One region of the Glutamicibacter sp. NPDC055354 genome, then DNA from elsewhere that is predicted to be linked to it. Evidence: predicted binding sites of a transcription regulator. Region 1 holds the regulator's gene; the other holds the start of a gene.
The links. The regulator Rex, encoded in region 1, represses fermentation and respiration genes when NADH is low (regulators of the CRP and FNR family bind a similar motif). The targets are predictions, from matches to a motif close to CTTGTGAANNNNTTCACAAG.

Region 1 (15,664 bases):
CCTTGGCCACCTTCGCCCTCTCCTTCCTGGTCCGCCCGATTGGCGGCCTGGTCTGGGGCCCGCTGGGCGACAAGCTGGGCCGCAAGAAGATCCTGGCCTTGACCATCATCATGATGTCGCTGGCCACCTTCCTCATCGGCATCCTGCCAACCTTCGAAGCCATTGGCGTCGCCGCGCCAATCCTGCTGGTTCTGCTGCGCATGATCCAGGGCTTCTCCACCGGTGGCGAGTACGGCGGCGCGGCAACCTTCATGGCCGAGTATGCGCCGGATCGCAAACGCGGCTTCTTCGGTTCCTTCTTGGAATTCGGCACCTTGGGCGGTTTCGCCCTCGGCACCGCCGTGATGCTGGGCCTGCAGGTGGTGCTCAGCGAGGAAGCCATGATGGCTTACGGCTGGCGCATCCCATTCTTCCTCGCTTTGCCCATGGGCCTGATCGGCCTGTACCTGCGTAGCAGATTGGAGGACACGCCGGTCTTCCAGGAGATGGAAGAATCCGGCGAAGCCCAGCAGGGCGGGTCGCTCAAGGAACTGGTGTTCACCTACTGGCGCCCCATGCTGACCATGACCGGACTGGTCATCGCGCTGAACGTCGTGAACTACACGTTGCTCAGCTACATGCCGACGTACCTGGAAACCCAGTTGGGGCTGGACCCCAACGCTTCGCTGGCCACCATCCTGATCGGCGAGGTGGCCATGATGGCCGTAATTCCATTTGCGGGCTCGCTTTCGGACAAGGTCGGACGCAAGCCAATGTGGTACGCCTCAGTCATTGGCCTGTTCGTCTTGGCAATACCGATGTTCTGGCTGATGGGCAAGTCCTTCGCCTGGGCCATTGTCGGCTTCGCCGTGCTGGGTCTGCTCTACATTCCGCAGTTGGCCACGATTACCGCGACGTTCCCGGCGATGTTCCCTTCGCAGGTGCGCTTCGCAGGATTCGCGATTACCTACAACATCGCTACGGCGGTCTTCGGCGGCACCGCCGCGATGGTCAATGAAGCGGCCATCAATGCCACCGGTTTCCTGCTCTTCCCGGCCATCTACATGATGGCAGCGTGCGTGATTGGTGCGATCGCCATCAAGTTCATGCCGGAGACCGCCGGCGCGTCGCTGCGCGGCACCGCGATTCCCGATGCCTTGGACACCGGCATCCTCGCTGCGGTGCAGCGCGATGAAAACCGAACGTCCTGAGCCATCCAGCCGCCAAGGGGGCGCATCAGTTGCACTGCTCCCCTTGGCGGCTGGCGCATAATCGCTGGCGGCCTAGAAATCGATGCCCACCCGGGCGTGCTTGCGAGCAAAAAGCCATCCGCCCCACAACAGCAAGGCGAACACCGGAATTGTGGCGATCGTGTACAGCCCCACCGGGAAGACCTCGCCGCTTTCCCCGGTCAAGGTATCGAAAGAAATCAGGACGGTGATAACCAGCAAGGAAATCAATCCGACCCAACCGGTAATAGGCGACCCGGGCATGGGCAGCGAGGAAACAGAGCCCTTTTTCTTGCGCAGCATGAGCTGGCATCCGAAAATCGAGGCCCAGGTGAACAGCACGCCGATGGATGCGGTATTCAAGGCAAGGTCGAAGGCGAAGGAATCACCGAGCCAGATGTTCAGGATAACGCCGGCAAGATAGACCACGCCCACGGTGATAATGCCGGTGGAGGGAACAAAGTGCTTGTTCATCTTCGCGAGCCACTGCGGAGCATGCCCATTGCCGCTCATGGTGCGCAGGATGCGGCCGATGGAATACAGGCCCGAGTTGCACGAGGACAGCGCAGCGGTAATCACCACCAGGTTCATCGCGCTGCCAACCCAGCCCAGGCCCATCTTCTCGAAGACCGTGACAAACGGGCTGACCCCGGATTCGTATTCGTTCCATGGCAGCACCATGGCCAGCAGGGAGACGCTGCCTACGTAGAAGACCAGGATGCGAACGACCACCGCACGGATTGCCGATGGAACTTCCTTTTCCGGGTTCTCCATCTCGCCGGCGGCAATGCCCACCAGTTCAATGGCGTTATAGGCGAAGATCACCGAGTTCAGGACCAGGATGCTGACGAAGAAACCACGGGGGAACATACCGCCCTCGCCGTTCTCATCGCCGATGAAGAGGTTGGCCACCGACGCGGTGTGGTCTCCCACCTGTGCGTTGGTCACCACCATGTATGTACCCACGGCCAGGAACAGGACGATCGCGGCCACCTTGATGCAAGCTGCCCAGAACTCGAATTCTGCGAAAGCCTTGGCGCTGAAGAGGTTGATGGCCACCAGCAGCAGCAACGCGCAGAACGCGGAAACGGTTACCGGAACATTCGGGAAGAAATACTGGAAGTACAGGCCGATGGCGATCAGCTCGGCAATGCCGGTCATGATCCAATTCAGCACGTACATCCATCCGGAGATGAAGGCGCCCTTGGGACCGAAGAGCTCAGCCGCGTACGAGACGAAGGAACCGGAAGTCTGGCGGTACATGATCAGTTCGCCCAGTGCCCGCATCAGCAGGTAAGCCAAGGCGCCAGCTACCAGATAGGACAGCACCAGCGCCGGACCGGTCGAGGCCAGGCGCCCGCCGGAGCCCATGAACAGGCCCACACCGATGGCTCCGCCGATCGCGATCATCTGGACGTGGCGGCGGCTCAGGGATTTCTTGTAGCCCTCGGCACTGATTTCCGGGGTTGCCGGGCGATGCTGACCAGATGGCATAGATGAACTCCTGACCTACGGACGCGTTCAATGGATCCGTGCAAAAATCGTGAAATGAATCCGGTGATTCACTGGATGGTCCAAGTCGTACGGGCGGGGATTCCACGCGCAACCGCGAGTCGGGCCGTGAAAAGTCTACTACTCCTTTCTTAGAGTTCCGGACGAAACCGACTAGCATTCATAGGGTGAGTAGCCTGAATAATTCCGCATTGCCCGAGAAGGTCTCCGATGTCTTCGACCCAACGCGCTGGCGCGTGGTCGAGGGATTCGACTTCACCGACATCACTTACCATCGCCAAGTCCAGCGAGCGGCGGATGGAAGCATCGTGCGCGACCTTCCGACCGTGCGCATCGCTTTCGACCGCCCCGAGGTGCGCAACGCCTTCCGCCCGCACACCGTGGACGAGCTGTTCCGCGCCATGGACCATGCCCGCATGACCAGCGACGTAGCCACCGTCCTGCTGACCGGCAATGGCCCCTCCGAAAAGGACGGCGGACACGCATTCTGCTCCGGCGGCGACCAGCGCATCCGCGGCCGTGACGGCTACCGCTATGCCGAAGGCGAGACCCGCGAATCCATCGACCCGGCGCGTGCCGGGCGCCTGCACATCCTGGAAGTCCAGCGCCTGATGCGCACCATGCCCAAGGTTGTCCTCTGCGTCGTCAACGGCTGGGCTGCCGGTGGCGGCCATTCGCTGCACGTGGTCTCGGATCTGACCATTGCCTCGAAGCAGAAAGGCAAGTTCAAGCAGACCGACGCTACCGTCGGTTCCTTCGATGCCGGATACGGTTCGGCATTGCTCGCCCGCCAGGTCGGGCAGAAGACCGCCCGCGAAATCTTCTTCCTTGCCCGCGAGTACTCGGCCGATGACATGGTCCGCATGGGCGCCGTCAACGAGTCGGTAGAGCACGAACGCCTCGAAGAGGTGGCCCTGGAGTACGCAGCCGACATCGCCCGCCAGTCCCCGCAGGCCATCCGCATGCTGAAGTTCGCTTTCAACTTGGCCGATGACGGCTTGGCCGGCCAGCAGGTCTTCGCTGGCGAAGCCACCCGCATGGCGTACATGACTGATGAGGCAGTAGAAGGACGCGACGCGTTCCTGGGCAAGCGCGACCCGGATTGGTCCAACTACCCTTACTACTTCTAATCTTCCGCGACGGAACGAGGACCGGATATGGACGAACAACTCTCTGAACTGCTCGCAGCGTTGGCCACGGTGGCCAACGACGGGGGGCCGGCCGTTGAGGTATTGCTCGATGAGGCCAACCCCAACGGCTGGCGCATCGAGTACTTGGCGCCACAGGACCTGCCAGGTTTCGAGCAGCCCATGGCAGTGGTGCGGACTTCCGGTTCCACCGGCCGGGCCAAGCGCACGGTGCTCAGCGTTTCGGCGTTGGCATCCAGTGCGCAGGCCACGGCCGAGTTCCTCGGCTTCGAAGGCCAATGGCTGCTGGCCTTGCCGGTGCACTATGTCGCGGGACTGAGCGTGCTGACGCGTTCATTGTTCGCCGGCACCAAGCCCGTGGTGATGGACACCGAGGGCAGTTTCTCGGCCACGGCATTCACCGAAGCCGCCAATCAAATGATCGACTCCCGCCGGATCACCTCGCTGGTTCCAACCCAGCTTGCCCGGCTGCTGGATAACCCGGCGCCGGAAACCTTGCAGGCGCTGAAGCGTTTCGACGCCATCCTCTTGGGCGGCGCGCGAGCCAGCAAGGACCTGCTGGTCAGCGCCCGCCATCATGGGCTGAAGATTTTCCAGACCTATGGGTCCTCGGAAACTTCCGGCGGCCTGGTCTACAACGGCACGGCCCTTCCCGGCGTGCAGCTGGCAGCGCATGAGGGGCGCATCTGGGTCGCCGGCCCCATGCTCGCCGACGGATACGCCAACTCCCCCGAAGCCACCGCCGAGCACTTCATTGAACGCGATGGTGTCCGCTGGTACGTCACCGATGACCTGGGCACCGTTGAAAAACAGCGGTTGAAGATCATTGGACGCATCGATGATGTGATCAATACCGGGGGCATCAAGCTTTCGGCATCGAAGATTGAAGGGCTGCTGGAAGAATTCTTCACGCAGGCAATCGTGGTCCCGGTGCCCGATCCGCAATGGGGCCACAGCGTTGGCCTGGCCTATGCGGGCCCGACCAATACCGCCGATGCCTTCGAAGCGGTGCGCCGGACCTTGGGCAAGGAAGCGGTGCCCAAGCACGTGCGCCACTACCCTCTTGGCTTGCCGCAGCTGCCTAATGGCAAGTTCAATCGACAGCTGGTCATCGAAGAACTAGGCGTTCGCGACTAGTCTCGATTCGCCTTGCACGCCTAATCGCGGGAAACTAGAGGGTACGAGTTTCCGCTTGCCCTGAAAGGACAGAAAGTGGCCACACTTTCCCAGTGGGTTTCTGGGGCGCGTTTGCGCACCTTGCCTATCGTCATTGCCCCGGTTGTCATCGGTACCGCAGCCGCGCTGGGCGAAACTGGAACCGTTCATTGGTTCCGTTTCGTCTTGGCTCTGCTGGTGGGCCTGCTGCTCCAGGTCGGAGTGAACTACTCCAACGACTACTCGGACGGCATCCGAGGCACCGATGACGAACGCGTCGGCCCGCTGCGCCTGACCGGTTCCAAGCTCACCGAGCCGAAGAACGTGCGCAATGCCGCTTTCGGCTGCTTCGGGCTAGCCGCCATCTTCGGCCTCGTGCTGGTCATCATTTCTTCCTCGTGGCCGCTGCTGCTGGTAGGCGTCGCCGCGATCTTCGCCGCTTGGGGCTACACCGGCGGCAAGAACCCCTACGGCTACCGCGGCTTGGGCGATATTTACGTTTTCATCTTCTTCGGCTTGGTCGCCACCTTGGGTACCACCTTCACCCAGATCAACCAGCTGACCATGGCTTCGCTGTGGGGTGCCATCGGCACCGGCCTGATTGGCTGCGCTCTGCTGATGGCCAATAATGTGCGAGACATTCCTACCGATAAAGAGGTGGGAAAGATTACCTTGGCGGTGCGCCTTGGCGAACACAATGCCCGCTTGAGCTACGTGCTGATGCTGGCGGTAGCCATCCTCCTCCCTTTGCTGGCCACCAGCGCCTTCCCATGGATGTGGCTGGTCCTGCTCACCTTCGTTCCTGCAGTGGCTCCATCGCTGCTGATGCTTCGCGAGCAGCAGCTGCCAAAGCTGGTGCTGGTGCTTAAGCAGACCGGCATGGTCAATGTCGTATATGCGGTGCTCTTCTCCTTGGCTATCGCCATCGAGGTTTTGGCCTAGCCACCGCTGCAGAAGGAAAAACGAGATGGGCTGGCCGGATCAATTGATCCGGCCAGCCCATCTCGTTAATTGTCATGCCGGCCATGCGCTAATGGCTGGGCTATGCAGTTCGAGGTGAACCTGCGTGGGGAAATTTACTCGGCGCCAGGGGTCTGCTTGCGCTGTGATTCGTCGAATTCATCCTCAACGGCTTCATCAGCTAGCTGCATCCTGGTCTTGTTTGCCGAGGTCTTGCTGAAAGCGTTGCGGATATCTTCGTTCGCCTTTAGCCGAAGTTTATTGAAGAAAAGGTAGGCCACCGCGAAGGCCACGACCAGGCCAATAATTCCGGAAACGAAGATTGGCCACTTCATACCTAACCAGAGGCCCAAGAAAACGGCTAGGAATATGCCTAGGCGGATAACGCTATATTTCACAAACTGCATAGTCTCAATTCTACCGGTGAACCTGTGAACAGGATTATCACTAGAATGGAAGCATGGTCCGCTTATTGATTTTCGCCGCAGTGGTTTCGGTTGCTTTGACGATTTATACCCTGATCGAATGCGCTCGTGCAGAGCGCCGCAGCATTCGTTCATTGCCTAAGCCTGCGTGGATTGCGGTCGTCATCCTCCTTCCGCTAATCGGAGCCGGTTTGTGGTTCCTCCTAGGTCGCCCTGTTGCGTCAAATGGAGCCCCTGCGCAGAAGTCCATGGCTCCGGACGACGATGAGGATTTCCTGCGCCAGCTGGAGGTCTGGCGCCGCCAGCAGCAGCGTGAAGCCGACTCGAAGGCGCGTGAGCAAGACCTCACTAAACGTGAAGACGTGCAGAAGGCCGATGGCGAGAAACCAGCCAAGCCTGAGGCCAAGGAACCGAAGCCAGGTGCAGAACGCAAGAACAAGCCAGAAGGCACCGACAGCTCTTCGTCTGAAACCGAATAACCACCTAGTTCTGCCGGGATTCCGGCAACCAGCCCAGCACGCGTGCCAGCGCCGCTGGGCTTTTTTCATGCCTCGTGGGAGCTTCGGGCATTCTTGCAGGCGGCCCGGGGCGCGGGGCTTCCTCTACGGGCGCTGGAGGGACGGACGGGGGCAGGCGCCCGTCAGTGCCCCGCACTTGAGTACCAGGGCCTGCAACGAACGCTTAAAGTACTGCGAGCGGCCTCTCCGCTAAAGGGAAACCGCTCGCAGTGCTGGATTCTTAGGAACTAGACTCCGGCGTAGGAGTGCAGACCGTCGAAGAAGATATTCACGATGGTGAAGTTGAAGACCACGCACAGGAAGCCGATGATCGACAACCAGGCCGAGCGTGGGCCCGTCCAGCCACCGGTGGCACGGGCGTGCAGGTAGCCTGCGTAGACAACCCAGATCACGAAGGACCAGACTTCCTTTGGATCCCAGCCCCAGTAGCGGCTCCAAGCGGCCTCTGCCCAGATCGCACCAGCGATGACAGTGAAGGTCCACATCACGAAGCCGATGGTGTTGATGCGGTAGGCGAAGTTCTCCAATGCGCCGGCACCTGGCACCACGCGCATGAAGGGCAGCTTGTCGTCCTGGCCAGCGGCCAGCCGGTTCATGCGAGCATGCTGTACCAGCTGCAGCACATTCATGGCGAAGCTGATGGCGAACAGTGCCGACGCCAGGACGGCGATGGAGACGTGAATGACGATCCATGGCGACTGCAGGGCAGGAACGAGGTGGCCAACCGGTGTCGGGAAGCCGATGGTGGCACCGCACAGCATCAAGGTGACCAGGCCGGAGATGAAGGATCCCATGAAGCGCAGGTCCTTGAAGATCAGCACCAGCAAGAAGACCAGAGCCACCAGGAATGCACCGGTGGACAGGAACTCGTACATGTTGCCCCAGGGCACTCGGTGCGCGGCTATCGCACGGGAAACCACGGCACCGCCGTGCAGGGCAGCGGCCAGCCACATCAGCACCACGGCAATGCGAGCCGTGGGGCGCTTGGCCGACAACTGCGTGTACTCCATCTTGTCGGTCACGATATGCTCGCCGACGTTGTCGGCACGCACAGCGGCACCCCGGCGCGAACGGGGCTTGGTGCCCACGGCGCCGCCAGCGCTAACCAGCAGTTCCTCGTCGCGCTTGAGCGCTTCGGAATCCATTTCGCTGATGGACTTGTTGGTCTTTGCCAGGTCCAAGGCGAAAATGATGAAGACCACTCCGTAGACCATGGCGGCCAGCAGCATGAACAACTGGCTGTATTCACCCAGCGTTTCATTGATTGGCGCTAATGCCCCAGCGTTATCCATTTACTGCTCCTTGGTTCTGCTCCTGGCTTGCCAATGGCCAAGCCTTGTCAAAGATCTTCTGTAGTTCTGTAGCTTCGCGTTCCAGACGCGGATCCTCGCCACGTGCCAGCAGTGCGTACTCGATACTACGCTTGCCGTTTTCTTGTTTCAGCTTCACCCAGACGCGGCGACGCGGGGTGAACAGCGAGACCGCAAGGCCGATCAGCGCCAGACCTGAGAAAATGCCGATTGGCAGCTTGCCCGGGTCATGATTGATGTCCAATGCGACGAAGCGCTTGAGGTCGTCAAAGGTAATCGAGCCCTTGCCGTCGGGCAGCTCGTAGGTCTGCCCCGCTTCGAGGATGATGCCGCCGGCATCCAAATCACGGCTGTTCAGCGGTTCCATCTTCTCCGTGTCCAGCACGAACACGTTTTGCGGATTGCCGTCGTCAAGGCCCAGATCCCCGAAGTACGAGTTCAGGTGCAGCTGGGGGTTGATGGCGTTGGGGTCGCCCGAGATGCCGAAGCCGTTCTCATCCACCAGTGCGGTTGGCAGCAAGAAGCCCTGGAAGCCCAGCTGCGATGGCTCGGCGTCCGGAACCTTCAGCACGAACATCGAGGTGTAGACCGAATCCTGCGGAATGGAAACCGCCGGGCCGGAATAGGAGACATTGCCGTTGCCATCCTTGACGGTGATCACCGGGGCGTAGCCATTGCCGACCAGGTACACGTCACCGCCGCTGATCCGCAGCGGATGGTTGACCTTCAGCTCCTGCTTCACTGGCTCGGCATCGGGCGATTCGCGCACCTTGACGTGGGCGGTGAAGTCCAGCGGCTGTCCGAAATGCGATTCGGATTCGCGGTCGAAGATGATGTCGAATTTGTCCAGCGTCACAGCAAAGGGCGGCAAATTATCGGCATTGAAGCCGGTGCCCGGGGTGAAGGAGTCGTAGGCCACCAGCGAATTCACGAAGGTCTCCCCCTCGACAACCACGCGCTGCCCGGTGTAGCCCAGGGCTCCGCCGATCGCGGCCGAAGCCAGTACGCCCATCAGCGAGATGTGGAAGAGCAGGTTGCCGATTTCGCGGGTATACCCGCGCTCTGCGGCAACCGAGGCCCCGGTGGCATCCTCGCGGCGCTCGACACGGTAGCCGCGCTTCTTCAGGATCCTGAACGAATCCTCGATGACCTGCTGGTCATCGGGCGTATCCGTCTCGCCTTCCAGAATTTCATGCGAGCTGTACTGGGGAAGTCGTTCCAGGCGCACCGGGGTCCTCGGCGGCGGGGTGCGCAAGGCTTTGGCGTGCTTCTTCACACGCGGGATGATGCAGCCAATCAGCGAGACGAACAGCAAGATGTAGATCGCGGAGAACCACACCGATGAATACACTTCGAACATCTGGAAGCGATCCAGCCATGGACCAGCGGTGGTGTGCTGTTCCAGGTACTGGGCTACAGATTCGGGGTTGGCGTCGCGCTGCGGGAAGATCGATCCCGGTACCGCAGCAACGGCAAGCAGCAACAGCAAGAACAAAGCTGTCGGCATCGATGTCAGCTGGGTCCAGATCCAACGCATGGAACCCATGAATCCCAGGGCAGGCGCGTCGCCAGTTCCCTTGGAATTCCGTTGTTGTTTCGCCATTAAATTGGCAACCTCACTTCATTGGCAAACCAGTTTTGCAGTTCTGCTACCCATGTTCCCCACAGACCGGTCACCATGACCAGTCCCAAGGCAATGAGTAGTCCCCCGCCCAAACGCATGATGAAAACCTGGTGCTTGCGGAAGAACGCCAGCGCCTGCATGCCGCGCTGCAACCCCATCGCAATCAGGATGAAGGGCAAACCCAATCCGAGGCAATAGAACACAGTCAGCAGCGTTCCACGCCCTACGTTCGCGTCCACACCGGTGGACATGATCAGTACCGCACTCAAGGTGGGGCCGATGCACGGTGCCCACCCCAGGCCGAAGGTCAGCCCCAGAACCGGGGCACCCCACAGGCCTGCAGGCGGTTTCCTGTGGATCTTGCGGTCACGCTGCATCCAGGAGAAGCCGCCCATGAACACGATGCCCATGAAGACCACGACCAGGCCCAATGCCTGGGTGACCCAGGAGCCGTTGAACCTGAGCCACGCGGAGGCCTGGCTGAAAAGCACGCCCGCTGCGATGAAGACCACGGAGAATCCCAGGACAAAGAGCAGTACGCCGGAGACCACGCGGCCGCGCCGGTGCTCCTTCAGATCCGCACCAGTCAACCCGGTGACGTAACCGAGGTAGCCCGGCACCAGCGGCAGGACGCAAGGCGAAAGGAAGGAGACCAGCCCGGCCAGCAGTGCTACTGGGGCAGCCAGCAGCAACGACCCGTCCAGGACGATGTCGGCAAAGGGATTAGTGGTCACTGATCAGCTCACAACTCTTCGGTCAGAGCGGAGTCGATCAATGACTTCAGGGTGCCAGGCTCTACGGCACCGATCACGCGGGCACGGACACGGCCCTGGCGGTCCAGCACCAAGGTGGATGGAACCGCTTGCAACGGGACGTACTTGGTCATCGCCAGCTGGATGTCCCCGGAGGTATCCTGTACCGACTCATAGGGGATCTCGAAAGTGCGCTCGAAGGCCTTCGCCGCTTCGGCTTCATCGCGTACGTTGACGCCAATGAATTCGACTTTCTCGCCGAAGCCTTCAGCGATTTCCTTCAGATCCGGTGCCTCGATGCGACACGGAGCGCAGGCGGCATACCAGAAGTTCATGACTACGGGCTTGCCCTGCCACTGCGTGAAGTCGATATCGGTGCCATGGTAGGTGGTGGCCTTGAGGGCAACCGGTTCGCTGCGCTTGGAAACTTCGTACTCTTCCACGGCGCCGTCGCCAGCGATGTAGTTCTTGCCGTCGCCGCTGTTTGCTTGCGCGGTCAGCGCATCTTCCTTGCCGCTGCAGGCAGCCAAGGGCACCACGGCGGCGGCAACCATGAGCGAACGCAACATGGTGCGGCGGCTCAAGTGGCGAGGATTAGGCACAGGATCTGTCATTTTGCTTTAGGCTCCAGGGATATTCGCCGCGCCGGCAAGCAGCTCGGGGCACGGCTCGGTGTAACGCACGGAGACCAATTCGTCTCCCTCAAAATCAAAGCTGGTGATGGAAGCCAGAGTGCACTCGCGCTGGCGCGGATCGTGCCACAGCGGCTTCTTCTCGGCGGCGCGGCGCGTAACCCAGATCGGCAGCTGGTGGCTGACGATAATGACTTCCGCTCCTTCGCCGTGCTCGGCGAGGGCGGCCTTGCGGTGCTCATCCATGGCCAGGCGCATGCGAGCAACCTGCTGGGCATATGGTTCGCCCCATGAAGGCTTCAGCGGGTTGACCAGCAGCGGCCAGTACTTCGGCTGACGCAGGTGCTCCGCAACCTTGGACAGCCCTTCCAGCTTGTTGCCGGCTTCGATAACCCGCTCGTCGGTGTGGACCTGCAGATCCAGAGCACTGGAGGTCGGCGCGGCTGTCTGCTGGGCTCGCAGGAGCGGTGAGGCCACCAGGCGCACTAGGTTGCCGCCTTCTGCTTGGCGCTTGGCAAAATATTCTCCTGCCCCATCGGCCATCTGGAATCCGAGTTCCGAGAGCCCGAAGCCGGGGATCCTGCCGTAGAGCATACGGTCAGGGTTGAAAACTTCCCCGTGGCGCAACAAATGGACGGTCGATAAAGGCATGCCTCCAGTGTCTCAAATATTCGGTGCAAATTAGCCATATTGTGGCCACCGTCAACTATTCACAGGACACGCATTGGAATCCCATATGGAAAAACCATCCTTTCGGAGGGGTTGCTCACAACCGACTGCCACTACGCTTAGTTAATAAGACAGTTCGACCCAGAAGGACGCATCATGAGCGACAACGATCCTAACCAGCCGGGCCAGCCCTACAACCCGGGCCCTTCCGGCCAGGGTTCATCGCAGAACCCGTACGGCGAAAACCCCTACGGCCAGCAGCCCTCGCCGTACGGCCAGAACCCGTACGGCCAGAATCCGAATCCTTACGGGCAACCGCAGGCACCGGGCTACGACCAGTATGCCCAGCAGGGAGGTTACGCCGGCGTGCAGCCGCCGACCGAGCGGCCACGGACCTTGGCTATCGCCTTTGGCTTGATCATGCTCGCGGGCATCTTCAGTGCCCTCGCCAGCTGGCTGATGACCAACTCCAACATGATGGCCAACATGATTGGCCAGCAGTGGTCGCTGGTGCAAGAAGAGTTCCAGAACCAGATGCAGAGCACCCCGGGCATGGAGCAGGATCCACTGGTTGAACAGATGATGGCAAGCCCTGAGGCCTTCATGGCCCAGGTCAATTCCATGATGTCGACCTTCGTGATTATCTCCATGATCATCACCTTGGCCCTGTATTTCCTGGTGGGCTTCTTCGTTGGCCGCGGCGTGGGCGCCATGCGAATTATCGCCACGATCCTCGGTGCGCTTTCACTGCTGAATCTGGTGACTATCGTTCCAATGATCAGCATGTTCGCTGACACTCAAGCCGGAATTATCAACGCTGTCTACGTTGTGGGCATCTTGTTGGGCATTGCAGGCGTGGTCTTCGCCTGGTTGCGCCCTTCTTCGCAATACATTGCGCAGCGCCGCCAGGCTCGCCTGGCCGGCTTCCGCTAAACGCATGGCCGAGCCTCTTCGCGAGGCCCTGCAGGGACAATAAAGGCGTAGCCGCTCCATCCACCCAAAGGATAACGCGGCTACGCCTTTTCTCGTCTGCGCGGCTTCAGCCTTGAACGGCGAGGTATGCCAGGATCTGCAATTCAGTGGAAAGATCAACGCGCCGCAGGTTCATGCCCGCGGGTACGCGAAGCGGCATCGGTGCGAACGAGAGCACCGAGCGGACCGAAAGCGCGGCCAGTTCGTAGACCAGGTCCTGCGCAGCATCGCCCGGAATTGCCAGAACAGCGATGTTGATTTCTTCGCGTTCAACCACTGCGGCCAAGTCCGCGATCGCTTCCACGTGCAGCTCGCCGACCGGCCTGCCGACCAGTGCGGGGTCGATATCCAGGATCGCCTTGACGTTGAAGCCACGAGTCCTGAATCCTGCATATCCGCTGAGCGCGCGCCCCAGGTTACCGGCGCCGAGGATGGCCACACGCCAGTCCTGGTTCAGGCCGAGGGTGCGGCTGATATGTTCTGCCAGTTCGCGGACCACGTAGCCCACCCCGCGGGTTCCGTAAGAACCCAACCAGGAAAGGTCTTTGCGCAGGATGGAGGGGTTCACTCCAGCTTCCTTGGCCAGCACCCCGGAACTGGTGCGTTCCAGGCCCTGGGCTTCCAAGGCGTTCAGCGCGCGCAAGTACTGGGTCAGTCGAGCCAGCGTGGCCTCAGGCAGGACCCGGGCTTCAAGCTCTGACATCTTCGTTCTCCCGCACTTTTCGGTGCTCTTGAAGAGCACAACGCATTTTCATTTATTCGGCAGCGGCTAGCTGCTCAGTAGTCGTTCCAGACGCTGTGCGTCGATGTGCCAGAAGTCGCGGACTTCTCCGTTGATCAGCAGAACCGGCACTTCCTCGTGGTGCTTGGCCAGCAATTCAGGGTGCTGGTCAATATCCAGTTCGGAAAACTCCATATTCAACCGGCCAGTCACCTCGGCCACGGTTGCGCGTGCGGCCTGGCACAGGTGGCAGCCTTCTCGAACCAACAGCTGGATCTGATTCAAAGTACTCACCTGCCTATAATCTCACGAGCCGTAACCGCCCTTAAACTTGGCAATGAAATAAACTGGATCAAATGTCTTCCATCGATCATCACCCCAGCCCGAATTCCGCCCTGGCTCCGGACACGGTCGCCGCTTTCTTCGATGTAGATAACACCCTTGTGCGCGGTGCATCGCTGTATCTGCTGGCCCGGAAACTGCATGAGCGCCGCTTCTTCCAATTCCGCGAAATCCTCTGGTTCGCGCTCAAGCAGTTGCGCTTCGCCGCGCGCGGTGAGCACCTAGGGGACATTCACCAGATTCGCGACCGTGCGTTGATGATGGTCCGAGGGATCCCGGTGTCCGAGATCGAGAAGATCGGCAACGAGATCTATGACGAATACATCGAACCCAAGCTATGGACCGGTACGGTAGCCATTGCTCGCCAGCATCGGACGGTGGGCCGTGAAGTCTGGCTAGTCACTGCCACTCCCCTGGAAGTGGCGAATGTCATCTCGCAACGTCTCGAACTTACCGGTGCATTGGGCACTGTAGTGGCCAGCGAAGACGGTTTCTACACCGGAGCGCTGGCCAGCCCGATCCTGCACGCTGCGGAAAAAGCGCAAGCGGTGCGCACCCTGGCGAAGGCTCGCGGCATCTCGCTGTCGAAATCATGGGCATACTCGGATTCCTACAATGATGTTCCCTTGCTTGAAGCTGTGGGACATCCTGTGTGCATCAATCCCGATGCGCGGCTTCGCGCCTACGCCAAGCGCCGCGGCTGGCAGGTCTACGACTTCCGCACCGGCCAGCGAGCTGCCAAACTAGGCCTGAAGGCCGCTGGAGTGCTTGGTGCGCTCTGGGCGGCGCGACGGTCCATTCTGCGCCGTTCCGGCTCTTAGACCGACGCTGGGCGGCTTTGGATAAAGCAATCGCCACCGTTCAACAGTTTCACTGTGAAGCGGTGGCGATGATTGCCAAGCGGCAAATGCTCAGAAGTAGATTTACTTCTTATTACGACGCTGGTGGCGGGTCTTACGAAGCAATTTGCGGTGCTTCTTCTTCGACATACGCTTGCGGCGCTTCTTGATAACAGAGCCCATAGTGGTTCCTCACAAACTAAATAAATGCGTCAACCCCAAATGCCTGCTTGCGCGCGAGCCCAAGGACAAGGTTGACCGGACGTTAAACGTTCCTTAACAGATTACCCGCTTTTCGGTCATGCTCTGACCATCGCGCGGACTATCGACCGTAAGAACCGGTACCGTGCTGCGGATCAATGGCCGCGGCATTCAGATATGATTCCACGGCGTTTTCCGGAACGCGATAGGAGCGACCGAACTGAACAGCAGGCAAATCACCGGCGTGGATCAGCCGATAAACGGTCATTTTGGAAACGCGCATCATGTCGGCCACTTCGGCCACAGTCATGAAACGGGCTCCGGCAAAATTCTGTTTATCCGTCATGCGGGATATTCTCCTGACGCTGATCTCTTATTCGTCGCGTTAATTTTGCGAAGATGAACTTACACGACTTTGGATCAACATCGGCGGTTCAGGTTCACGTTCGCTTTGTACTAGTCTAATCGCACTTTTGTAACTTTTGCATCACGAAACACACACGTGACCATCTGAATCACATTTTTTGATGCCTGAACGAGACAATCCGCGTGATTTCACCGGGTCCCCAATGAATTCACGCGGATTGCAGCGCTGCAGATTATTAGATGACGCCCTGTGCGAGCATTGCGTCTGCGACCTTCACGAAGCCTGCGATGTTGGCGCCGGCGACGTAGT
Region 2 (15,664 bases), 920 kb from region 1:
CAGGTTCTGCACGTCAGCCATGTGCAATCCTGTGGTTGGCTCGTCAAGGATGTAGGTACCTGCGCCCTGGCCCAAATGGATAGCCAGCTTGATTCGCTGCCGTTCGCCCCCAGAAAGCGTGTTCAGCCGTTGTCCCAGTTTCAGGTATCCCAGCCCCACCTGGTTCAGCCGCGCAAGCACGGCCTTCGCCTTGGGCACTTTGAGCTGCTCCAATGCTTCTTCCATGCTCAAGTCCAGGACTTCGGCAATGTTCAACCCATCCAGGGTGTATTCCAGCACATCAGCGGTGAATCGCTTGCCGCCGCACTGCTCGCAAGGCAGGGCCACTCCAGCCATGGAAGCCAAATCCGTATAGGTGTATCCGACACCGCTGCACCCCGGGCACGCTCCGGCCGAATTGGCGCTGAACAGGGCAGGCTTCACGCCGTTGGCTTTCGCAAATGCCGCACGGATCGGATCCATGATCCCGGTATAGGTGGCCGGGTTCGAACGCCGGGAGCCTCGGATGGCGGTTTGGTCCACCACCGCCACGTCATCACGTTTGGCGATTGTCGAATGGATCAGCGTGGATTTGCCGGAACCGGCGACACCGGTGATTGCGCACATCACGCCGGTAGGGATATCCACGGAAACATTCTTCAGGTTGTGCAAGGAGGCACTGCGCACTTGCATGGACCCCTGTGCCTCGCGCGGGTTCGCATTGAGCGCAGCACGCGTGGTGAAGTGCTTTCCGGTCAGCGTATCGCTGGACAGCAGGCCGTCCACTGGACCGCTGTAGCAAATGGTGCCGCCATGGGTACCAGCGCCCGGGCCCAAGTCGATCACGTGGTCCGCGATGCCAATGACCTCTGGCTTGTGCTCCACCACCAGCACGGTATTGCCCTTGTCCCGAAGGCTAGCCAGCAACCCGTTCATCCGCTGGATGTCATGGGGATGCAATCCAACGGTGGGCTCGTCGAAGACATACGTGACATCACTGAGCGATGATCCAAGATGCCGGATCATCTTCACGCGCTGGGCTTCGCCGCCCGAAAGCGTCCCAGCCGGACGGTCGAGCGAAAGGTATCCCAACCCCAAATCCACCATGGATTTGAGTACTGCTTTCAAATTGGTGGTCAGTGGCGCGGCATCCGGGATCTGGATCTTCTCCAGGGTTTCGAGCAGCTCGGAAACCTGCAGGGCAGTCATGTCCGCAATTCCCAAGGAATTGATCTTCGAAGCGCGAGCGGCCTGGCTGAGCCGTGATCCGGCGCAGGCAGAGCACGGTGCGGTGGTGGAGATGCGTTCGATCCAGGCACGAATATGGGCTTGCTTGATCTCCCTGCCCGAATGGATGTAATTGGACTTGATGCGCGTGACCAGACCGGAGTAGCTCATGTTGGCCCCATTGAGCTTGACTTTGCCTGCTTCTTCGTGGAGCAAGCGGTCAAGCATGGCACTGGGCATGTCCCTGAGCTTCATGTCCAGATCTGCCTGCGTGCCGGCAGTCAGCGTCTGCCACAGCCAGGAATCCGGGGCAAAGTTCGGCGCCTTGATGGCTCCCTCGTTCAGTGTCTTGTCCCAATCCAGCAGCTCATCAAGGTCGATGCTCGCCTCGGTGCCGAAACCCTCGCACACCGGGCACGCGCCCTGGCCGAGATTAAACGAGTACGCGCCAGCGCCGCCGGCGCTCGGAGTGGAATAACGCGAATACAGAACGCGCAAGAGCGAATAGGCATCGGTCGCCGTGCCCACGGTAGAACGCGAATTCGCACCCATGCGTTCCTGGTCGACCACGATGGCCGTCGAGAGGTTTTCCAGCACTTCTACGTCAGGCCGGGGCATCGAGGGCATGAAGCTCTGGATGAAGGTCGTATACGTTTCATTGATCAGGCGCTGGGACTCTGCGGCAATCGTGCCGAACACCAGGGAGGACTTGCCCGAACCGGAAACACCGGTAAACGCGGTAATGCGCCGTTTTGGAATATCGACGTCAACACCTCGCAAGTTGTTTTCCCGGGCTTGGCGTACTCGAATGGTGTCATGGCTATCGGCAGGGTGCTGGCTCATGCCCCTAGCCTACTGAGAAATGCCCCAACCGACACCTGCCATAGGACAGCGGACTTGCAAACGCTGCCGATTCCGGTGGAGTATCGAACCCACAAGGAATCAGCGACCCCCTGCGAGAGCGGAGAAATCCATGCCGGACGCACCTAGGAAACTACTCAAGCTCAGTTCGGTGGCGGCGCTGGCCGGGTGCCTTGCGCTCGCCGGTTGCGGCAGCACGGCAGGTGGCACCGCAAGCCAGGAGCCGTCAACTCCTGAAGCCAGCCCAACGCAGTCCGCATCGCCAACGGCATCCTCTCCCGGGGATGCCGGGGAGTCGGAGCAATCTGGAACTGTCGGAGGCCAAGAGCTGGGCAAGCTCCCATCGAGCGCTACCGAGTATGCAGATGCCCTGGTCGTCGCTTGGGGCAATGGAAATGAAGCGCAGATGCAACAGCTGGCCACCGATCAGGTGGTCGCCTTGCTCACCGGGCATTCGGCGGCGGGCGGACCGAACTGGTCGCAAACGGGCAGCGATGCCGGAGCCGGTTCGGTCTTCGTGAGTTATGAAAATGCCGATGACGGATCCGTGCTCAACCTCCGCGTGCAAAGCCAGGTGGTGGGCCAGGGCCAAGAACAAGGCGTGGTCGAAGCGAACTTCGAATAATCAATGAATCCAAGCCAGGGCGGGACTGCTTAATGGGGCAGACCCGCCCTGCTGCCGTTAAAATCGCCGAATATTCAACTCACGAACCCCTGCTGCACCAGAGATCGAACCTGATTGAGCGTGTTGCGATTTACGGTAGAGAATATTCGGCAGAAGGGCGTATTCTCGTAACACTCAATCCATTCACAGGATTTCGGTGTAACAAAAATTACGTCTATCATGATTGAGGCGTGCGCCACGACACACTTGTGGCCCGTCCAACAGTGCGCTCCGATCCCTAACCGTTTAAAGGACATTCATGAAGCTGCTGAAATCTATCCCACTGCTTGGCTGGGTGCTCGTTGCCATCCTGCTGGGTATTCTGCTTGGCCCGGTTATGCCGGTGTGGCTAGGAAGCGTATTCCTGACCTACAACTCGATCTTCTCCGGATTCCTTGGGTTCATCGTGCCGTTGATCATCTTCGGCTTGGTGGCACCGGCTATCGCTGAACTCGGCAAGGGCGCAGGAAAGTGGTTGGGCATCACCGCGGTTATCGCCTACGCCTCCACCCTGTGCGCGGGACTGCTCGCGTACTTCGTGAGCCGTTGGCTATTCACCAAGTCGCTTTCCGGCGGTGGCGTCGAGGAAGTTGGCGCAGGCGAAGGATCAGGTTTCGAACCGTATATTTCCCTGGTCGGCAGTGCGGGCGAAGCGGCAACCGAAATCGTGCTGACTCCGCTGATGGGCGTCATGACTGCACTGGTACTGGCATTCATGCTGGGCCTGGGCCTGACGGCCTTCCGATCCACCGTGATCTTCCGTGGGACAGTGGAGTTCCGCAGCATTATCGAGATGGTGATCCGCCGTGTGATTGTTCCAGCGTTGCCGCTGTTCATCTTCGGAATCTTCCTGGATCTGTCCGCTGCCGGGGACGCCGTCACCGTGGTGCAGAAGTTCCTCTTCGTCGCCGTGGTCTCCTTCGCACTGACCCTGGTTGTCCTGCTGGTGCAGTACTCCATCGCTGGGGCGATGAACAAGCGCAACCCGCTGGCTGCACTGTGGGGCATGCGCAATGCCTACTTCACCGCCTTGGGTACCTCATCCTCGGCTGCAACCATTCCGGTGACGCTGGAATCAGCCAAGAAGAATGGTGTTTCCGACACGGTAGCCGGCTTCGTCGTTCCGCTGTGCGCCACCATCCACCTTTCAGGCTCGATGGTCAAGATCACCTGCTTCTCCATCGCGGTGCTGCTGCTGACCGGTGGCGACGTTTCCTTCGGCGCCTACTTCCCATTCATCCTGATGCTCGGCGTCATGATGATTGCGGCACCAGGCGTGCCAGGTGGCGCTATCGCCGCCGCTGCCGGACTGCTCGCACAGATGCTGGGCTTCGGCGAGGTCGAAGTCGGCCTGATGTTCGCAGCCTACATTGCCCTGGATAGCTTCGGCACCGCAACCAACGTGACCGGTGACGGCGCGCTGGCCATGATCATGCACAAGCTGACCCGTGGCAAGCTCGGCGCCCAGCCCCAGGATCCTGAGGACGAGGTCGTAGAGCTTGCCGATGGCACCGAAGCTGCGGACCACAAGCTGGCCTAAACGGCTTCCATCACTCGCATAGGCATCGATGCCCGGTACCAGACTCGCAGTGGTACCGGGCATCGATGTTTTGCTTTGCCCGCAAGGATCGGGGCGAAAGCGAAAACCCGCCCAGCAGGCGGACCGTGGCCGGTCCGTGTGCTGGGCGGGTTTGCTTTGCCGCAGTGGCAGGAGAAATAGAACTAGATCCACATGGCCGGGTCGATGTACTCGGCCGGGTCTACTGCAGGCTTGCGTTCTTCGGGCCTGCGCGGACGGTTCTGTGCGGGGATTCCGGTGACAATCGAGCCTTCGGGGGCATCCTTGACGACCACGGCGTTCGCGCCGATGGCGGAATCCGCGCCGATCACGATCGGGCCGAGCACCTTGGCCCCGGCACCGATGACCACGCGGTCACCGATGGTCGGGTGGCGCTTGACCTTGGCCAGTGAACGGCCGCCGAGGGTCACCCCGTGGTACAGCATGACGTCATCGCCGATTTCGGCAGTCTCGCCAATGACGATGCCCATGCCGTGGTCGATGAAGAAGCGGCGCCCAATGGTGGCGCCGGGATGGATCTCGATCCCGGTCAGGGCGCGGTTCGCCTGGGATAGCAAACGCGCTGGCCACTTCAGCGAGGGGTTCTGCCACATCTTGTGGGCCAACCGGTGCAGCCAGATCGCGTGCAGTCCGGAATACACGAAGAAGTTTTCAGGATCGCTTCGCGCTGCCGGATCGTGCTGGCGTGCGTTGGCCAAATCCTCACGCAGGCGGGAGAAAAAACTCATGAATACTACCTTAGGGGTTGCGGTTCGCTCGGGGACAATCCGCAGATGTCGCACAGCAAATCGGCGCGAGCTGCACCGATACAGGTCTCTCTATAGACCCAACAGTGGCTCGCGCCGATTTATTCTGCTTCTGCAAATTTACTTAGCCGCGGATGTCGTCGAAGAGCAGGGTGGAGATGTAGCGTTCACCAAAGTCAGGGATGATCGCAACGATCTGCTTGCCGGCGTTTTCTTCACGCGCGGCGATCTGTACCGCACCCCAAACGGCTGCGCCAGCAGAGATGCCGCCGAGGATACCTTCCTTGACGCCCAGCGCGCGAGCGGTCGATACCGAATCCTCGATGCTGGCATCCAGGACTTCGTCGTAGAGCTCGGTGTCGAGCACCTCGGGGATGAAATTCGCTCCCAATCCCTGGATCTTGTGAGGGCCGGGCTTTCCGCCATTGAGGATCGGGGAATCCTTGGGCTCAACGGCCACGATCTTCAGGTTTGGGTTCTTTTCCTTCAGGTAGCGGCCTGCACCGGTGATAGTGCCACCGGTACCGATGCCGGCAACCAGGACATCGATCTTGCCTTCGGTATCAGACCAGATCTCCGGACCGGTGGTCTCTGCGTGGACCTGCGGGTTCGCGGTGTTGGCGAACTGCTGCGCCCAGATAGCGTTCTCGGAAGTCGCAACAATTTCCTTGGCCTTCTCCACGGCCCCGCGCATGCCGTCGGCGCCCGGGGTCAGCACGATCTCGGCGCCGAAAGCGCGCAGCATCACACGGCGCTCGGTGGACATGGTTTCAGGCATGGTCAAGATGACCTTGTAGCCGCGGGCCGCACCGACCATCGCCAGTGCGATGCCGGTGTTGCCCGAAGTGCCCTCAACGATGGTGCCGCCTGGCTTCAACGCACCAGAGGCCTCGGCTGCATCAACGATGGCCACGCCGATGCGGTCCTTGACGGAGTTCGCCGGGTTGTAGAATTCCAGCTTCACAGCGATGTTCCCTGGCAGGCCCTCGCCGACGCGGTTCAGCTTCACCAGCGGGGTGTTGCCGACGACTTCGGTGACGTTGTTGTAGATCTTGCCCATCTTGTATGCAATCCTTACGTGACTCTATGCGGCCGCAGTTGGTTGCGGCGAAATAATTGCCGGAATCTGGCGTAACCGCCGGAGACCTATGAGGTTCACAACTAACCCTAGTAGGCCAAAAGCGCGACTAGGCTTCGTTTAGCCATTGAGCGTAATATTTCCTGACTTTTGCGATCTTTGGATCGATAATCACGCGGCAATAGCCGACTTCCTGGTTTTCGGAGTAATAATCCTGGTGGATTTGCTCGGCAGGATAGAAATCTTTGGACTCTTCGAGCGTAGTGACGATCGGATTGGGGTATACGCGCGAGAACTTCTCGATGGCGTCCTGGAAGAGGCCACGCTGCTGGTCATCGAGCGGGAACATCGCCGAGCGGTACTGCGTACCGACGTCGTAGCCCTGGCGGTTCAGCGTGGTCGGGTCGTGCACGGTAAAGAACATGTCCAAGATGACTTCGGCCGGAACCACTTGCGGATCAAAGATCACGGCGACACCTTCGGCATGGCCGGTGGTGCCGCTGCAGACTTCGCGGTAGGTCGGATCCTTGGTGTGGCCACCGATGTATCCGGAAATCACGGCGTGGACGCCACGCGTTCGCTGGTACACGGCATCCAAGCACCAGAAGCAACCGCCGGCTAGTACGAAGGTGCTCAACTTGGTGTCCTGGACGTCCAGGAACGGGCTGAATTGATGAGGGGACTGAAGGCTGGGAATACTCACACAGTTCACAACGTTGCGGCGTTGCATTCTGTTCCATCCCCATGCCCACCGCGTAGGGTGGTGGGTATGCAGAGCAAGGCAGATAACTCGCAAGACCTGGGGAAGAGCAGCGATTCCCTGGATGCCTCGACGCTCAAGCCCGTTACCGGAGAAACGCCTGAGCAACCGGTGGAAGACACCTCGGTTCCGCAGACCACCTTGGGTAACGTCCTTGAAGCAGCTGAGGAACTTTGGCCAAAATCATTGGCCGAAGATTGGGATGCCGTTGGCTTGGTGACCGGACGTACAAGCCAGCAGATTTCCAAGATCGTGATGGCTGTTGATCCAACGCTGGAGGTGATCGAGGATGCAATCGAGCGTGGGGCCGATCTGCTGATCACTCACCACCCGTTGCTCCTGCGCGGAGTCACCCAGGTTGCCGGCACCAATTTCAAGGGCGAAGCCATTCACCGCCTGATCGAATCCGGAACCGCATTGCTTACGGCGCACACCAATGCCGACAGCGCCATCGGGGGAGTCAACGATGCTCTCGCCGATGCCTTCGGGCTGAAGGACTGCGTGCCGTTGATCGAGTCCAAGGACGGACTGCCAGAAGAAGGCTTGGGGCGGGTGGGCTTCTTGGAGAAGCCGATGAAGCTCGAGGATTTCGCTGAACGCGTTTACACCGTGCTCCCAGCGGTGGCTGGCGGTGTACGTGTCGCCGGAGATCGAACGGGCATCATCCGGAAGGTCGCCCTCTGCGGCGGTGCCGGCGATTCCCTGTTTGACGCGGTGCGCTCGCACCAGGCCGATGTCTACGTGACTGCTGATCTGCGCCACCACCCGGCAAGCGAGGCACGCGAAGCTGCCAACGGCGGGTTCCCTTACCTGATCGATGTCTCCCACTTCGCTTCGGAATGGGTCTGGCTGTCGGCTGGTGCCCGCGCCTTGGGCAACGTGCTCAACGATCTTGGGCACACCGTGGAGATCGAGGTTTCCCAAGTTAATTCCGATCCATGGGACTTCGTGCTGACTCCTTAGTCAGTGAGTTCCATGCTGCATCATCTGGAAATATGGGTTGAGGATTTGGCAGCCAGTACAGCTTCCCTGGGCTGGCTGCTCACTCGCCTTGGCTATGTGGTGGATTCCCAATGGGCTGATGGCGTCAGCTATGCCCGCGACGGATTCTATGTAGTCCTGGAATCCGGACCGGATGCCAAAAAGCAACGGCATGACCGCCTGACTCCCGGGCTGAATCATTTGGCTTTCCATGCTGGCACCAGGCAGGCGGTGGAAACGTTGGCTTCCCAGGCGCTGGATCACGGATTCACCCTGATGTTTCCGGAGCTGCACCCGTACGCCGGGGGACCAAAGCACTACGCGGCGTATTTGGAAGATGCTGCCGGATTCGAGATTGAACTAGTCGCAGCGCTTTGACGAAGCCGCATTAGCCATGCCAGCACGCTTCATCGGCAGGGCACCAGCCGCCTTCGGCGACTTGCCCAAGGACGCTAATTCACTGTGGTGAACTGGTGGTCCTCCGGCAGCAGGATGTTCAGCGCCAAGCCCTTCTTGTCTTCGACGAGGGACGCTTCCCACTTGGTCTGGACCAGCTCGAGCAATTCTCCAGGGTTTTCCGGTGCGACCGGTTGCTGGACCAGGAAACCGGCGACCTCTCCGCGGGTGTGCTTGGCAAAGTGCGAGACCACCTTCGGGACCCCATTGCGCATCTGGAAGACGTTGACCGCAACGGTGTTGCCATTGGCCGGCTTGTAGGCGGCCGCATAGGTGCTCGATCGCGCGTCCACGATCAGCTGGTCGCCGGCCACCGCATCCAGCACCGGAGCCAGGCGCTTCTTCCACCAGGTGGCCAGCTTGCCCAGCGGCTCGAGCTTGACCGACATGGATAAGCGGTAGGGCGGAATGCGATCGCCAAAACGCACGGCACCCCACAGGGCGGAGACCACGATGATGGATTCATCGGCGCGCTGCTGCGCTGCTTCATCCAGGTTCGCGTAGTCCAGGGCCTCGAAGAGCACCCCCGAGTAGATATCGTGCGCCTTGGCTGCGGGCTCGGTGTGCAGATTGATATTCCGCGCTACTTCCTTGGCCAGCGAGGCTCCGACTCCCAGCAGGTCCATGGCATCTTCGCGGGCTGAGACTTCAGCCAGGGCGTCAAGCACCAGGCGGCGTTCCCCGGAAAGCTCCGGAAAAGACAGGTCCTCGATTTCGAACGGAGAACCTTCGGCGTGGGCGGTCTTGCCTTCGGAAGGCGGCAACAAAATAAGCACGCGTTCCAGCTTATCGGAGTTCACCTGATCTTCTGCCCAGGGCATGTACCCGCAGAGCAGATCTGGCTAGGCTGAACCCACTACCCAGCAGCGCTTCACGCAGAGCAAGGACAGAGCATGCCCCAGCAGAACTCAAGAGCTAGCCAAACTGCCTCCGGGCAGCACTGCGACTTCGATGTGATCGTGATCGGCGCCGGGCCGGCCGGGGAGAACGCCGCCGACTATGCCACCCGGCAGGGCCTGAAGGCGGCCATCGTCGAATCCGAGCTGGTGGGCGGGGAATGCTCGTATTGGGCATGCATGCCTTCCAAGGCCCTGTTGCGCAGCGGCGATGCGCTGCGCGCGGCACGCCGGGTTCCCGGGGCCCGCGAAGCGGTGACTGGTGCGCTGGATCCCGAGGCGGTGCTCGCGCGGAGGGACGCCTTCACCAGCAACTGGGATGATGCCGGGCAGGAACGGTGGCTGCGCTCGGCGGGCATCGAGTTGATCCGCGGCCGGGCGCGGCTTTCCGGGCGCGGCCTGGTGCAGGTGGCGGATCGCGAGTACTCGGCCCGGGCCGTAGTCCTGGCCACCGGATCCACTCCGGTTCTGCCTGGGATCGAGGGTTTGGCTAAAGCCAGGCCGTGGGGCACCCGGGAGGCCACTGCGGCCAAGGCGATTCCGCCGAGGCTGGCCATCATCGGTGGCGGAGTTGCCGGGGTGGAGCTGGCCTTCGCTTTCGCCTCCCTCGGGTCCAAGGTCACCATCCTTGCCCGCGGGTCGTTGTTGGGCCGCGAAGAGCCGTTCGCCGGCGAGCTGGTGGCCCAGTCGCTGGCCGAGGCTGGGGTAGTGGTGCACCAGGACACCACGCCGTTGCAGGTCCACCGCGATGAGCACGGGATAGCCGGCCTCCAGCTGCCCGGAGGATCCCTCGTGGAAGCCGAGGAAGTGCTGGTCTCCACCGGGCGGCGGCCGGAGATCGGGAACCTGGGACTCGAAGCTCTCGGGGTGGACCCGTCCCGGCGGCTGCAGGTCGATGACACGATGCTCGTGGCGGGCACCGACTGGCTCTACGCCGTAGGAGATGCCAGCGGGCGCAACCCGCTGACCCACCAGGGCAAGTACCAGGCCCGGGCCGCGGGCGAGGCCATTGCCGCGAGGATCAATGGAACCGGGGTTCTCGATGCGCCCTGGGGCAGGCATGCGGCCACGGCGGACCACCATGCGGTGCCGCGCGTGGTCTTCAGCGATCCGCAGATCGCCGCGGTCGGACCGACCGAACGCCAGGCCCTCGACGCCGGCCTGCAGATTTCGGTTATCGAGCACGATCTGGGTGCGGTGGCCGGGGCGAGCCTGCACGCCGACGGGTATTCAGGGCGGGCCAAGCTGGTGATAGACGAGGAGCGTTCGGTGATCGTCGGCGCCACTTTCGCTGGCCAGGATGCCGCGGAACTGCTGCATGCGGCCACCATTGCGATCGTCGGCGAGGTCAGCCTGGACCGGCTGTGGCATGCGGTCCCCGCCTATCCGACGATCAGCGAAATCTGGTTGCGGTTGCTTGAGGCGCAGCGGTTCGGGTGAAGCCGGCTGTGATCGAATCAGCGTTCGGAAGTGGTCTGCAGCCCACGCCCAACGCATTAGACTGGTAGTGAATGGGATGGCCAGACGGTCGCGTGGCAAGCAATTGCCCCGAGGAACGTCCGGGCTCCGCAGAACAGGGTGGTGGGTAACGCCCACTCGGGGTAACCCGCAGGCTAGTGCCACAGAAAATAGACCGCCAGGATTTCCTGGTAAGGGTGAAACGGTGGTGTAAGAGACCACCAGCACCCCAAGTGATTGGGGTGGCTAGGTAAACCCCACTCGGAGCAAGGTCAGACAGACTGCGTTATGAGGGCTGTTCGCCCCATGCAGTCGGGTGGACCGCTAGAGGCTGCCGGCAACGGCAGTCGTAGATAGATGACCGTCCCGCTTCGGCGCGACAAAACCCGGCGTATCGGCCATCCCATTCACACTCTTCCTTCCTGCGATTGCGCCGGCATCAGCCCTTAGTGCGCTGGTGAGATGATTCACAGTCCCCGATCCTCAGTTTTTCTGCGCACGGTCTAGAATGGATCATGTACTTACGAGGATGATCCTGTTACCTCGTGCCACCGCAAAAGCAATGGTGCTTCCCACGGTGCCAACCGACTTTATGGATCTGCGAGTCGGCTGAATTGGAAGGATTTTCTGTGACCCAGCAGTCTGTCGTTGCCCAGCAAGAATGGAGCGGGCGCGAAGAGCTCGCCGAGGCCATGATCCCACTGATCGGACGTCTGTACCGCAAGAATAATGTGGTGACCTCCGTCTACGGCCGCAAGCTGATCAACCAGTCCGCCATCGACATCATCAAGGCCCACCGCGTAGTGCGCCGCATCGATGGCGAAGAGCTCGACCTGAACGACACCAAGGCCATCCTGGATGCCATCGAGGCCCTGAACGTCGGTTCGGTAGCAGTTGACCTCGGCCGCGTGAACAAGAAGTTCAAGGAATCCGGTTCCGCTGATCTGAACGCCTTCCTGGCCGATGAATTGGGCGAGAAGGTTGGCCAGGCCGGCGCAACCGACGCTGAACCCCAGGACGTTGTCCTCTACGGCTTCGGCCGCATCGGACGCCTGCTGGCCCGCATCCTGATCGAGCGTGGCGGCTACGGCCTGCGCCTGCGCGCCATCGTGGTCCGCAAGGGCTCGGATGACGACATCGTCAAGCGCGCTTCGCTGCTGCGCCGCGACTCGGTGCACGGCCGCTTCGAAGGCTCGATCACGGTCGACGAGGAAAACAGCACGATCCTCGCCAACGGCACCCTGATCAAGGTCATCTACTCGAATGACCCGACCACCGTCGACTACACCGAACACGGCATCGACAACGCCATCGTGGTGGACAACACCGGCCGCTGGCGCGATGAGGCCGGCCTGTCCCAGCACCTGGCCGCCAAGGGCGTTTCCCGCGTTCTGCTGACCGCACCGGGCAAGGGCGATCTGAAGAACATCGTCCACGGCATCAACGATTCGTGGATCACCGCAGAAGACAAGATCGTCACCGCTGCCTCGTGCACCACCAACGCCATCACCCCAGTGCTCAAGGCCCTGAACGACAAGTTCGGTGTCACCCACGGGCACGTCGAGACCGTTCACTCGTTCACCAACGACCAGAACCTGATCGACAACTTCCACAAGGGCGAGCGCCGCGGCCGTTCGGCAGCGCTGAACATGGTGATCACCGAAACCGGTGCCGCCAAGGCAGTGGCCAAGGCCCTGCCGGAGTTCGAAGGCAAGCTGACCGGCAACGCCATCCGCGTACCGACCCCGGATGTCTCCATGGCGATCTTGAACCTGAACCTGGAGAACGGGACCACCAAGGAAGAGCTCAACGCCTACCTGCGTGAAACCTCGCTGACCTCCAGCCTGCACAAGCAGATCGACTACATCGATTCGCCTGAGGTTGTCTCCACCGACTTCGTTGGCTCGCGCCGCGCCGGCATCGTTGACGGCCTGGCCACCATCGTGTCCGGCAAGAACGCTGTCGTCTACGTTTGGTACGACAACGAGTTCGGCTACTCCTGCCAAGTTGTTCGCGTCATCGAATCGATGGCCGGCACCCACCCGGCTGCAGTGCCTGCAGTGAAGGCTGAAGCCGTCACTGCCTAGGACCCCGCTGCTTGCAGCTGAAGGGACCATCCCAACGCATTGCGCGCTGGGATGGTCCCTTCTGCTATTCCATCCGGGCGGCACGACGCCCTCCAAAAGGGCCTCCCGGGTCCAGCGCACCAACGAGAACCAGCACCTGGCCAGCACCTCTCCAGCAAAGTCCAGGCAGGTCTCGACCTTTGCGCGCATCCGGGCTTGGAGGTCCGTTTCCACCTGCGCCGCCCCTGCGTCAACGGCGACTGCAGGTGCGCCGCTTCGCGGGCACCTCTGGGCCCCCGCACTGCTAGGCTTTAGGCCATCAAGCATTGGATCGAGGTTGGTTGATAGACAGTACCCGGACGCTGGCGGCGCGCATGGCGAGCCAGCTGCTACTGGAGCCGGCAGAATCCGTACTGCAGGCCGCAGAACACATGCTCGCGTTCCAGTCCCAGGACTTCGCTGCAGGACGCTACGCGCTGGCTCAGCGCTCCGCAGCGCAAGAATCCCGCCAGCAAGTCGATGCGCTCTTCAGCGAAGGACGGCTCATGCGGTCATGGACCATGCGGGGCACGCTGCATATCTGCTTGGCCGAAGATGCGCGCTGGATGACTCGCGCAACACGTGAACGCACCTTGCGCTCCTCGGCCACACGGATGCGGGGACTGCAGATCGGCACCCAGGACATTGACCAGGCAGCTGGCATCATCAGCGCGCATCTGCAGGAGTACGGGCAAGCCAGCCGCTCCGCGCTCTTCAAGGCACTGAACCAGAATGGAGTGGAGACGGGCCAGCAGCGAGGACTGGTTATCCTGCAGGTCCTCGTCCTGGACGGGTTGATCTGCCAGGGGCCCATTCCACAAGACGCGAAACTCATCGCGCAGGACTTCGTGCTCGTGGATGAATGGATTGCAAGTCACCGGGAACCAGAAGATCCGTTGGCGCAACTCTTGCGCCGGTACCTGCACTCGCATGGGCCAGCTACCCTTCGCGACGCAGCCTGGTACACGGGACAGACGCTGACCACCATGAGAACCGCCGCAGAAGCACTCGGTGGCTTGCTGGCGGACGCAGGCAACGATGAGCGCGGGGAGGGCTACTGGGTCATCGCCGGCAGCCGCGCCCACCGGGAGCTTGAAGCGATGGAGCCCACCGGGCTGCCACTGCGCCTGCTCGGTCCCTTTGACGAGTACTACCTGGGTTACGCGAATCGCACGCTGGTAGCCTACGAGCAGATGGCCGCGCAGATCCTGCCCGGCAAGAACGGCATGTTCCTGCCCTTCTGGCTAGAACAAGGCAGGGCTTCGAAGGTCTGGAACGCAGAAACAGCGCCCACCGGCAAAATCGGTGCGGCGCTGCATCAGCGGTATCTGGACTTCAAGACTGCCCGGTAGGCGGCGGGAAGCCTAGTGGCCGAATGGATCCTCATCGGTACCCGGCAACCAGGTATTGCCAGGCATGCCCCAACCCAGAGCCTTCTTGGCCTTCTTCCACTTCTTCTCCCAGCGTGGCTGCAACTTGTCCACGTAGAGGTAGCCATCAAGGTGGTCGTACTCGTGCTGCATGATGCGCGCGAACCAGCCGTGCGCTTCGAAAGAGATCGGATTGCCGAACTCGTCGAAACCCTCCACCTTCGCATAGTCGGCACGCTGCAGCGGGTAGTTCAGCCCGGGCACGGACAAGCAGCCCTCGGAGTCGTCATCAGCATCCGCAGGAGCCTGCGACACCTTTGAAAGCGTCAGCTTGGGGTTGATCACTACGCCCCGCTCGGGAGCATCGTCCTGGTCCGCGAAGACGTAGGTGAACATGCGCAGGCCCAAACCGATCTGCGGAGCCGCCAGGCCCACGCCATGCGCTTCATCCATGGTGAGGTGCATATCGGCAACGAGCTCGCGCAAGGCGCCATCAAACTCGGTGACCTCCACCGCACGCTTGTGAAGTACAGGTTCTCCGTAAACAGTGATCTGCCGAATAGGCACGTGATCGGTTCCTTTCAAAAGTGCTTAGAGTGCTCGTCCAATAGTTTCACGCATGATCTCGCTTGTGCCACCGAAGATGGTCAGCAAGCGGGAGGCAGTGAAGGACTGGGCAATCGGGTACTCCATGATGTAGCCATAGCCGCCATGCAGCTGCAATGCCTGATCGGAAAGCTTTTTAGCGCTCTCACTAGCCCAAAGCTTGACCTCGGCAGCCTCGGAAGGATCCAGCTCGCCGTCGTTGAATGCCAGGACGGCCCGGTCCACGAAGCTTTGGGTGACATGCGCCTCAGTCTTCAGGTTAGCCAGCTCGAAACGGGTGTTCTGGTACTCGGTCAGCGCCTGGCCAAAGGTAGAGCGGTTCTTCGCATGCTCCAGCGCCTGCTCGAAGGACGCGGTGCAGATCGCCGAGGCAGCCACGGCAATAGCCAGACGGGCCTGGGGAAGCTGCGCCTTGACATAGGCCAGGCCCTGTCCAGCCTCGCCAACAAGATCCGCAGACGAGACGCGGACATCGTCGAAGAACAGCTCAGCGGTATCAGAAGCCCGCAGCCCGATCTTGTCGAAGGGGCTGCCGTTGGTGTACCCCTCGGAACGCTCGACCATGAACAGCGAGAATGACTGCTCGCCCGCACGTCCGCTCTCGCCATCGGTGCGCGCAAGCACCAAAGCGGCATCGCCAAACGCAGCATTGCCGATGAAAGTCTTCTGGCCGCTAATCAGCCAGTCATCGCCATCGCGTACCGCCTTGGTGCGCACCGCACGCAGGTCAGACCCAGCGCCAGGCTCGGTAAACGCACAAGAAGTAATGGTGGAGCCATCGACCATGCGTGGAAGCCACTTGTCCTTGAGCTCGGCAGAGCCGTAGGAGAGCAGGTAAGGCAGCACCAGGTCGTCGTGCAGGTGGAAGGCCAATGCTACGGACAGGTGACCCGAACGC

Region 2: ACWICV_RS02245 (glyceraldehyde-3-phosphate dehydrogenase) is a predicted target of Rex. The motif match lies at 11,140-11,159, and genes of this name have one in related genera.

The regions. Positions count from the first base shown of each region.
Region 1 is NZ_JBSHMB010000001.1:1,403,114-1,418,777, forward strand. It holds gene ACWICV_RS06555 (MFS transporter) at 1-1,190, shown strand, start outside; gene ACWICV_RS06560 (amino acid permease) at 1,263-2,702, opposite strand; gene ACWICV_RS06565 (1,4-dihydroxy-2-naphthoyl-CoA synthase) at 2,888-3,850, shown strand; gene ACWICV_RS06570 (AMP-binding protein) at 3,878-5,005, shown strand; gene ACWICV_RS06575 (1,4-dihydroxy-2-naphthoate polyprenyltransferase) at 5,081-5,965, shown strand; gene ACWICV_RS06580 (DUF4229 domain-containing protein) at 6,100-6,543, opposite strand; gene ACWICV_RS06585 (PLD nuclease N-terminal domain-containing protein) at 6,444-6,887, shown strand; gene ccsB (c-type cytochrome biogenesis protein CcsB) at 7,154-8,218, opposite strand; gene resB (cytochrome c biogenesis protein ResB) at 8,211-9,839, opposite strand; gene ACWICV_RS06600 (cytochrome c biogenesis CcdA family protein) at 9,839-10,594, opposite strand; gene ACWICV_RS06605 (TlpA family protein disulfide reductase) at 10,603-11,196, opposite strand; gene ACWICV_RS06610 (histidine phosphatase family protein) at 11,233-11,895, opposite strand; gene ACWICV_RS06615 (AI-2E family transporter) at 12,070-12,846, shown strand; gene ACWICV_RS06620 (redox-sensing transcriptional repressor Rex) at 12,953-13,627, opposite strand; gene ACWICV_RS06625 (glutaredoxin family protein) at 13,655-13,900, opposite strand; gene ACWICV_RS06630 (HAD family hydrolase) at 13,963-14,769, shown strand; gene ACWICV_RS06635 (30S ribosomal protein bS22) at 14,872-14,970, opposite strand; gene ACWICV_RS06640 (helix-turn-helix domain-containing protein) at 15,110-15,334, opposite strand; gene gdhA (NADP-specific glutamate dehydrogenase) at 15,591-15,664, opposite strand, start outside.
Region 2 is NZ_JBSHMB010000001.1:487,887-503,550, forward strand. It holds gene ACWICV_RS02190 (ATP-binding cassette domain-containing protein) at 1-2,049, opposite strand, end outside; gene ACWICV_RS02195 (hypothetical protein) at 2,180-2,692, shown strand; gene ACWICV_RS02200 (dicarboxylate/amino acid:cation symporter) at 2,991-4,271, shown strand; gene epsC (serine O-acetyltransferase EpsC) at 4,454-5,038, opposite strand; gene cysK (cysteine synthase A) at 5,181-6,116, opposite strand; gene msrA (peptide-methionine (S)-S-oxide reductase MsrA) at 6,244-6,771, opposite strand; gene ACWICV_RS02220 (Nif3-like dinuclear metal center hexameric protein) at 6,904-7,857, shown strand; gene ACWICV_RS02225 (VOC family protein) at 7,870-8,253, shown strand; gene ACWICV_RS02230 (YaaA family protein) at 8,328-9,107, opposite strand; gene ACWICV_RS02235 (dihydrolipoyl dehydrogenase family protein) at 9,225-10,667, shown strand; RNA gene rnpB (RNase P RNA component class A) at 10,740-11,095, shown strand; gene ACWICV_RS02245 (glyceraldehyde-3-phosphate dehydrogenase) at 11,315-12,772, shown strand; gene ACWICV_RS02250 (winged helix DNA-binding domain-containing protein) at 13,126-14,142, shown strand; gene def (peptide deformylase) at 14,155-14,727, opposite strand; gene ACWICV_RS02260 (acyl-CoA dehydrogenase family protein) at 14,752-15,664, opposite strand, start outside.